One region of the Mesobacillus sp. MER 48 genome, then DNA from elsewhere that is predicted to be linked to it. Evidence: riboswitches for the same ligand, from Rfam matches in the RefSeq annotation. Region 1 holds a riboswitch; each other region holds the start of a gene.
What was found. A riboswitch is a leader RNA that binds a small molecule or an ion and turns the genes downstream of it on or off. The one in region 1 is predicted to bind cyclic di-AMP.

Region 1 (3,282 bases):
ATTTTATAAAAAAACATATGCCCCAAAATGGTTACGTCCTTGATAATGGTGCTGGACCCGGGAAGTATTCAATGGAACTTGCAAAAGAAGGTTATAAGGTAACACTCACGGATTTAACCCCACGATTAGTTGAAATCGCAAAAGATAAAGCTAAGGAATTGAAATTAGAAGGGCAATTCGAAGGGTTTTATGCAGCGGATGCCAGAGAGCTTAATATGATTAAAGATGAACAATTCGACGCATCGTTAATGCTTGGTCCTATGTATCATTTACAAAAAGAAGATGAACGTATCCAGGCTGTCGAAGAGTTAAATAGAGTAACCAAAAAAGGCGGACTAGTTTTCGTTGCTTTTATGCCCAGAATTAGGCACATACTTACATCGCTGATAAATCCGATGAATTGGAAGCCGAATGATAATATGGATACCATTAATCGGTTTTCTCAAACAGGTTGCTTTAACCACGCTGATGAGGGACGTTTTACAGGGGCGTATTATTTTAATATTGCAGACATCAATCCTTTTATGGAATCACAAGGATTTGAAACATTGGATTTAATAGGTTCGAATCCAGGAGCGATACTTAACAATGATAGTTGGAGTTATTGGAGAGATAAAGGTGATCAAGAAGTAAGAAAAATTATTGATTTAATAAAAGAAAAAGCTACTGACCCTAGTATTCTTGGGGTTTCAACACACTTACTTTATATTGGCAGGAAGAAGTAACATTTTAGAAAAATGGGGAAAAGAAGATAATTACAATGGAGTTGTAAACGGAGGGAATTCACCCGGCATTTTTGTTGTGAAAAAAACTGATATATCGTGACTATCAGATTTCGTCATACGTTTTAGATTTAGGTTTTATAGGGATTTTGGTCAAAATTGCAAACAATAAAATTAGTTAAAAGGCCATAGGATCAATTAGTTATTTAGTCGGTTCCAAGGGGGGAAGATTGCCAACGGGATGAATCAGGAAAATTTTTTTTGTTCCCAAAATCGGATAAACCTGATATTATATTAAAAAAATAATACATAATCGCTTAATCCTTTGAGCGGGGGAACCAATTGTTACTTTTTTTAGTAATTGGGGTGAATCCTTAACAGGTAGGGTACTCTCAAAACCCGAACCCGACAGCTAACCTCGTAGGCGTGTTGAGAGGAAAACACTGCATTCATGCACAGTGGTTTTTGCCTCTGTGTATTTTTATTGCCTTTTTCAGGAAAATATTCACAACTTGGAGGTTACCTTTATGAAACTGTCTACCAAAATTATCATAGCCCTTATAGCCGGCGGAATCACTGGGCTGCTGATCAATCTGTTTGCACCCGGCATTTTTCCGCAGCTCGATCAGTTTGTGTTCACACCGCTGGGGAAAATCTTTTTAAACCTTATCAATATGCTCGTAGTGCCAATTGTCTTCTTTTCGATTACACTTGGAACCGCGGGACTTGGCGATCCGAAGAAGCTTGGCAGGATCGGCCTTAAAACCATTTCCTATTTCCTTATGACTACGACTATGGCTCTCATCATCGGCATCTCTCTGAGCTATGTTTTCCAGCCTGGTAATGTCGGTACTTTTGACACCGCCAATGCGGAGTTCCAGTCAAAAGAAGCTCCGCCGGTTTCTGATACGCTGTTAAATATTATCCCTAAAAATCCTATCCAAGCCTTTGCAGAAGGAAACATGCTCCAAATCATCACCTTCTCCGTCTTTGTCGGCTTCGCCCTGACCATGCTTGGCAACAAAACGAAAGGGATACTGAACCTCGTTGAACAGGGGAATGACCTGTTAATGTACTTAGTCAACCTGGTGATGAAGTTTGCACCATATGGTACATTCGGGCTGATTGTTTCAGCAGTGGGCAGCCAGGGACTCGATGCCATCAAAGCCATGGGCCTTTACATGTCTGTTGTCCTGCTGGCACTTCTGATTCATTCCATTTTCGTTTACGGATCTTCGGTGGCACTGTTGGCAAAGAAAAGTCCGATTTGGTTCTTTAAAGGGTTTGCCCCAGCGATGGGCGTTGCTTTCAGTACTTCGAGCAGCAATGCTACCCTGCCGATTTCCATGAGCACCGCACAGAAAAATCTAAAAGTCCCTGAGTCAATCAGCAGTTTCGTTCAACCGCTCGGTGCGACAATCAACATGGATGGTACCGCCATCATGCAAGGGGTAGCGACAATTTTTATCGCACAGGTATTCAACGTGGATCTGACCTTCACCCAACTGATCACGGTTGTCCTGACAGCTGTTCTGGCCAGCATAGGAACCGCGGGTGTTCCGGGAGTGGGGCTGATCATGCTGGCGATGGTCCTCCAATCCGTTAACCTGCCAGTGGAAGGGATCGCCCTGATTATCGGAATTGACCGTTTGCTAGACATGACTCGCACGGCTGTAAACATCACAGGTGATGCTGCCTGTGCCGTGATTGTAGCAGAGACGGAAGGAAAAAGAGAAACTACAAAAGCGTAAAAAAAGGAGCCGGTGAAGATTGTTAGTGGCCCGGTTCAAAACTTAGGATACGGATTTATTTGCAAGCGAATTTTTCATAATTCGCTTGTTTTTTTATTATAAGGAAAAGGCTTGCTAGGTTTTAGCGTGGGAAATAGCAGCAGATATGGCAACATGGTTTCTGAACGATGTTTTGAGTCAAGAACTAGCCACTAACTACCCGCATCATCCTGGATGATTGATAGCTTTTTGGCTTCAACCCCCGAACCTGTCAAAATACCGATGCTATCTTGACAGCTTATCAGCTTCTGCCCCAGAACCTGTCAAAATAACTATGTATTCTTGACAACTTTTCGGCTTCAACCCCCGAACCTGTCAAAATACCGATGTATTCTTGACAACTTTTCGGCTTCAACCCCCGAACCTGTCAAAATACCGATGTATTCTTGACAACTTTTCGGCTTCTGCCCTCGGACCTGTCTAAAAAACGATGCTTTCTTGACAGCTTATCGGCTTCAACTCCAGAACCTGTCAAAAAAACGATGCTTTCTTGACAGCTTATCGGCTTCAACCCCCGAACCTGTCAAAATACCGATGCTTTCTTGACAACTTTTCGGCTTCTGCCCTCGGACCTGTCCAAAAAACGATGCTTTCTTGACAGCTTATCGGCTTCTGTCCTCGGACCTGTCAAAATACCGATGTTATCTTGACAACCTTTCGGCTTCTAGCCCCGAACCTGTCAAAATAATGATGCTATCTTGACAACTTTTCGGCTTCAACCCTCGGACCTGTCAAAATACCGATGCTTTCTTGACAGCTTATCGGCCTTG
Region 2 (3,282 bases), on a different contig from region 1:
TCCTGCACCTATGAACATAAGGATTAAAAATAAGAAGATCGTATCTTCCTGTAAGGCCGATATATCTAGGGAGTTAAATCCCGCAGTTCGCGGTGTTACTGCCTGGAAATAAGAAGCCCACAATTTATCACCTAGTGAATTCAATCCTCCGAGTGTATTGGGGTTATGGTATTCCAGGATAAAAATAATGAACATTGCCACGAGGTTAATAATGAATGTACCGATGATCATCATCTTGGAGTGGAGGCTCAATTTACGGAAGCGCTTTTTCCTCCACATGTCAGCTAAAACCGTAAATCCGATTCCCCCAATGATAAATAGGAATGTAATCACAATATTGATGATTGGATCCCCCACGAATCCCATCAAACTGTCGGACCATAATGCAAAACCGGCATTGTTAAACGCTGAAATGGAATGAAAAAAACTATAATAAAGCCCTTTACCCCAACCAAATTGGGGCACCCAGCGGATAGCCAGCAGGAGCATTGCAATTGCTTCAATCGTTAAGGAAAAGATGAACAAATTCCTGACTAACAAGATAACCCCGCCGATAGATGTTTGATTTAATGCCTGCTGCACGACGATCCGCTGTTTGATTCCAATTTTCTTCCCTAACACCATATAGATAAGGATTGCAAAAGACATGATTCCCAGTCCTCCCAATTGAATCAGGGAGACAATCACTATTTCACCAAATAGAGTAAAGGCTGATTCTGTATCAACGACAGCCAGACCTGTAACTGTCATAGCTGATGTAGCTGTGAACAAAGCATTCAGCCAGGTAATTGAGTCCTCCGTTGCAAAAGGCAATTTCAACAAAATCGTGCCTATGAAGATAAACACAGCAAAGACCAAAACAAGTAGCTGAGAAGGATTCAGGTTAATGACGCGGTGTTTCACCTATACCCCCTCTTTCTCGAAACGGTTAATATCAGAGTTGCGGCCCATCACAATCAGTACATCTCCCATAGAAATGACCTCTTCTGCAGGAGGGGAAACAATGATTTCCTGCCCTCTTAGAATGCCTACAATATTGCATCCATATCTTGCCCTTATATCCAGGTCCGTTAATGTCTTATTATGTATTTTTTTCGTAGCAACAATCTCAACCATGCTGTACTTTTCCGACAACTCAATATAATCAATGATCTTATCTGAGAATATATGGTTCGCGATCCTTTTAGCCATATCCCGCTCCGGATGGATCACCCTGTCTGCTCCTACTTTTTCAAGAACTTTTGCATGATTATCATTATGTGCTTTGGCCCAGACCTTGGGTACACCCATTTCCTTTAAGATCAGGCATGTCAAAACGCTTGATTCAATATTCCCTCCAAAAGAAACAAAAACATGATCAATATTTTTTATCCCGACTTGTTTAAGCCCTTCTTCATCAATACCGTTGAATTGTACGGCATGAGTAACATATTGGGAATACTGATCAACTTTATCCTGATCAATGTCAATTGCTAAAACCTCTGCACCTAATTCATAGAACTCTTTTACAAGGCTTCCTCCAAAACGGCCCAAGCCCAAAACAGCATATTGCTTTTTCACTGCTCCTACACATCCCTTCTATTTAAAAATAAAAAAGACCATCCTAAACTAAAGAATGGCCAATGGCGTTCATCAACCCTTCTCTCTATGGCACCTGCGGAGTTAGCTGTCGGATTAGGGAATGAGAGTATCCCTTCCTAGCTTTAATATGCTAAGATTCACCCCAAGATAAACAATGTTTATCAGAAAATGGTTCCCCCGCTCAAAGATTCGGCAAAAAGGTCTATATGGGAATAATATAATAAGCTACGCCTTTCTTTTTCCTTTGTCAAACATTTCTTGGTCATAGTTTACGTTTACTGCTTTGAACAAAGTCTACCTTACGGAGTCTTGTGAGACACTGGAGGCTTACCTTAACCTAAAAACAATCCCAACGAGGAAACTTATTTAAACTCCTCTTTTAACATAGCAAATAGAAAATGATCTCTCCATTGTCCTTTTACCTTCAAGTTTTTAATAAAATGACCTTCCTGCCGGAAACCTATTCTCCTTAAAAGATTGACTGAACCAGCATTTTCTGCATCACATACTGCATATATCCTATGGATATCCATAGTATTAAACCCTAAATATAATAATCCGTTAACAATTTCAATTCCGTATCCTTGTTTCCAGTAGTTTGAGTTAATAAAATATCCGATTTCCGCTGTTATAAAGTCTTGATCTCTTACCATAAACAAAGCATTACCGATGACTTTTTTAGTATTTTTTATTACAACCGCTAAAACATAGATTTGTCGGTTTTCTTCGTTTTGAAAAGCAATCTGCTTTTTAAGGCTATGTAATGTTTGTTCTCTGCTATTAGGACTCCAAGTTAAATATTTAACCACTTTTTGATCTGACTTAAATTCATGAATATCTTCATAATCCTCTTCACTAAGTTCCCTCAGGATAAGCCTGTTTGTTTCCATTGGTTGAATTTTAGCCATTCATATACGACCTCCACCCAGAAAATTCATAGAAGTACTCACCTTTAATTCTATAAAAGATGCCTCCATCACACACCTTGATTAATATAATGAAGGCGGACTATCAGCCATCGTATTAGCCAGAATTAAATAAAGCAGTACATTAGCGCCAGGCAATAAAATGAAAATTAGTCTTACTGAAAAAGAAGAAACTCCAAAATACTCAGCAATGCCCCCACAGACGCCACTTATCGACTTATCTTTTGAAGACTTTCTTAACTTTTTATTCATTTAAATCATCCTCTTATCGAAACTAAAATGAATACTGCTTTTTAGTCAGCTTTCTTTTGATTATCTCTTATTTCTAACAGGGTGAAATGAATATTATTGAGGGAAACCAAAATTATTCCTAACATAGCAAAGGTTACGATTTCCTTTGTGATGAAGGAAATAACACCAAGAATGAATAAATACAGCGTATATTGCCAATTCTTCATATTCAAACAACCACCCATCTAGGATTTATGAGTTACCCATTACTTAATGTCTCAACTTTTTAGTTGTTAATTTTACGCTTCTCCCAAAAAGTGCGAAAAATAAAATCATGTAAATGATAAACATGATTGCAAAAAAGAGACTGAATAAACTTGGAATCACTGTTTTCATAACGTTCGCATCTTGCGTAAACACAAAAACTGATAAGCCGCTGATGGCCAGTAAATTTCCCACTGCCATTAGGAGAACCAATCCTCGTGAATGTTTGTAGTGCGACTCACGTAAGGTTTTTATTTTCTTATACAGATGCAGTGCAAAA
Region 3 (3,282 bases), on a different contig from region 1:
GGCCACGACATTGGAAACGCCCATTTCTTTTAAAATCAGAACGGTAAGGATACTTGCCTGGATATCATCGCCAATTGCCACGATGACCGTCTCGAAGTTCCTGATCCCCACAGCCTTCAAGGTTTGCTCATCAGTTGAGTCTCCGATTACCGCATGTGTAACAAACTCTTTATATTCCTCAATATGCTGCTCGCTCTTATCAATCGCCAGCACTTCATTTCCTTCATAATACAGTGTTGTCGCTACACTGGACCCAAAACGCCCCATCCCGATTACTGCGTATTGCTTTGCCATAATATACTCCTCCTACCCAATCATCACTTTTCCAGCTGGATATCGATAGTGATCCTCTTTTCTTTTTTTGGCCACTGCATAAGCAAGTGTCAATGGACCAACCCGGCCCGCAAACATCGTAATAAGTATTAAAATTTTCCCGAATGAGGACAGCTCAGGGGTCAAGCCCATTGAAAGTCCTACAGTCGAAAAGGCTGACACCACTTCAAAAAAGATCATAAGAAAATCTTTTCCCGGTTCTGTGATAGTTAACACCATCGTCATGGATATCACTAAGAAAATAGCAATAATGGTCACCGTCAAAGACTTGGAAACGATGGAGAAATCCATCCTCCTTCCAAAGAAGGTCACATCTTCCCTGCCGCGGATTTGCGATTTGACAGCACCGATCAAGACGGCAAATGTGGTAGTCTTGATCCCCCCTCCCGTTGATCCGGGAGAAGCGCCGATAAACATCAGGAAGATGATCAAAAACAAGGTTGATTGTTTTAAATCAGGAATGCTTAAGGTATTTGAACCCGCAGTCCTTGGAGTGACAGCCTGATAAAATGCCCCGAAAATTTTACCAGCCGCTGATAAAGGCCTCAGGGTAGCAGGGTTATTATACTCCAGGATAAAAATCAGGAGAGCCCCGCCAACTACCAGAATACTTGAAACAGATAGTGCCATTTTCGAATGCAGGGACAAGCGGCGAGTGCTTCGATACTCGAATAGTTCATTCATTACAATGAACCCGATGCCTCCCAGGCTGATCAGTGACGTCACCGTAAGATTGACGATCGGGTCTTCAGCATAGGCAGTAAGGCCCCTGAAACCTCCCATCAAGTCAAATCCGGCATTATTAAAGTTTGACACTGCGTGGAAGAAGCCGAAATAAATAGCTTTTCCCGCAGCCATATCCTGCGAAAACCTGAATGATAACAGGATTCCGCCGACAATCTCGGCAGTTGCTGTGAAAATCAGGATTCTTTTTACAAGCCTTACGACTCCTTCAACGTTCTCGTTGTTGAAAGACTCCTGGATAATCAATCTTTCTTTTAATGAAATTCTTTTTCCCAAGATGAATGCGAGCAATGTAGCAAAGCTCATAAATCCTAAACCGCCGACCTGGATCATCGACAGGATGACCACTTCTCCAAAGGCAGTAAAGGTGTCACCGGTATCCACGACAACCAGCCCTGTCACACATGTAGCCGATGTTGCAGTGAAAAATGCATCAAGCAGCGGAAGCCCCTTGCCATCAGTTGTAGCAGAGGGCAGTGACAGCAGCAATGCCCCCAGCAGGATAATCGTCCCAAAACCTAAGACGAGTATCTTTGGAGGGTCCAGCTCAATAAACAATCTCCTACGCATGGTGTTTTCCTTCTTTCCTTAGTATGAGGAATTACGCGTCTAATATTTCCTGGCAGGGAGTTATGTTTAACTGGATCAAGATATAAGCATATCTAAAATCACGCAAAACAAAAAAGCCCCCAGAGGCTAAAAGATTTCAGCCTTGTGGACTTTTGAATAGTCGTCACACAAGCTTCATCTTCCTCTTCTGTAACGCTTGCGAAGTTAGCTGTCGGATTAGGACTCAGAATAGCCCTGCCTTTTGAAAAGGCTTCACCCCAAGTGGACGCATCCACAATATTGGTTCCCCCGCTCCTGCCGGATTCAGCGATTTAGAAATATGAAACTCATTCAGTTTTTTGTTCCAGAAATCTGAAACTGTTGTAATCATACTCCTCCGGATTTCGGTTGTAAACATGAAAAGGAACGCAAAAATGACTTATTTTATTCATTTCTTCCCAATAATGACATGAAATCAAGGACTTTCTCACTGAATCGCTGTTTTTCTTTGTTTTACACTTCCGTTAACTCATTAACACCTTTCTCCACACCTGTACGCGGTTTATAGCCGGGGAATTAAAGGTAAATAATAAGATTGTCAAAACAGTTTGGAGGTTGTTGCGGATGAAAGCGATGGTTATAGTGAATCCTTCTTCAGGTAAAGAAAAAGCGAATGATTATGCAGAAAAAATTGAAGAAACATTGCGAAACAATTATGAGGACATAGAGATCAGAAGAACGGAAAAAGAGGGAGATGCCGCTGCATTTGCCACCGAAGCATGCGTTGCTTTATATGATGCGGTCATCGCTATGGGCGGTGACGGAACCATCAATGAGGCCATCAATGGACTGGCCGAACAGGCACACCGGCCCGCTCTCGGCATAATACCGCTTGGGACAGTCAATGATTTTGCCAGGGCACTCAATATTCCGCTGGAACCTTATGAGGCCATCTCTATTTTAGAAGAGCAATATCTTCGTCCTGTTGATGTCGGAAAGGTCAATGAGTCTTATTTTGCCAATGTTCTTGCAGTTGGGGCGATCGCAGAAGCATCTTACAACGTAAGCGCCGAGCAAAAAACCAAACTTGGCCCACTGGCTTATTTTATGGAAGGTACAAAATCCTTCCTGAATGGCGAAGCTATTAAAATCAATGTTGAACACGAGGGAGGGAAATGGGAAGGCGAGACTTTCCTTTTGCTTACTGCCCTCACAAATTCTGTGGGCGGATTTGAGGCACTTGCCCCTGAGGCAGACGTGAATGATGGTAAATTCCACACTTTTATCATAAAAAAGTTATCCATCCCAAAAATCGCAACCCTCATCCCTTCACTTTTGAGAGGTGAATTGGAAGAAAGCAAGGAGGTCGAATATATACGAACCTCCTATCTGAATGTATCCTCCAACAAACCTCATGTGGTCAACATCGACGGAGAAGAAGGCGAGCCGCTTCCATTCAGTGCAAAAGTTCTTCCAGGACATCTGAATATTTTTGTACCGGTCATAAAGAAAACCTGAGCAGGGATTAACTCCTTGCTCAGGTTTTTTCAGCCTTATTTCACGCTTGAATTAACATTATAGAAAAATTTAGCTGTGATTGATCCATCTTTGTTTTCCTTGATGTTCGTCACGTGGATTCCAGAATCAGCAGGTGTA

Region 2: linked by a shared signal. The riboswitch ahead of M3593_RS10470 (potassium channel family protein) and the one ahead of M3593_RS22955 (dicarboxylate/amino acid:cation symporter) in region 1 are both predicted to bind cyclic di-AMP.
Region 3: linked by a shared signal. The riboswitch ahead of M3593_RS18465 (TrkH family potassium uptake protein) and the one ahead of M3593_RS22955 (dicarboxylate/amino acid:cation symporter) in region 1 are both predicted to bind cyclic di-AMP.

What each region holds. Positions count from the first base shown of each region.
Region 1 covers NZ_JAMAUR010000014.1:38,789-42,070, forward strand. The annotation lists gene M3593_RS22950 (class I SAM-dependent methyltransferase) at 1-725, shown strand, start outside; cyclic di-AMP (ydaO/yuaA leader) riboswitch at 1,027-1,163, shown strand; gene M3593_RS22955 (dicarboxylate/amino acid:cation symporter) at 1,250-2,473, shown strand.
Region 2 covers NZ_JAMAUR010000002.1:824,394-827,675, reverse strand. The annotation lists gene M3593_RS10475 (TrkH family potassium uptake protein) at 1-903, opposite strand, end outside; gene M3593_RS10470 (potassium channel family protein) at 904-1,560, opposite strand; cyclic di-AMP (ydaO/yuaA leader) riboswitch at 1,637-1,786, opposite strand; gene M3593_RS10465 (GNAT family N-acetyltransferase) at 1,944-2,489, opposite strand; gene M3593_RS10460 (PspC domain-containing protein) at 2,571-2,759, opposite strand.
Region 3 covers NZ_JAMAUR010000006.1:60,116-63,397, reverse strand. The annotation lists gene M3593_RS18470 (potassium channel family protein) at 1-294, opposite strand, end outside; gene M3593_RS18465 (TrkH family potassium uptake protein) at 307-1,647, opposite strand; cyclic di-AMP (ydaO/yuaA leader) riboswitch at 1,825-1,966, opposite strand; gene M3593_RS18460 (diacylglycerol/lipid kinase family protein) at 2,251-3,144, shown strand; gene M3593_RS18455 (M6 family metalloprotease domain-containing protein) at 3,180-3,282, opposite strand, start outside.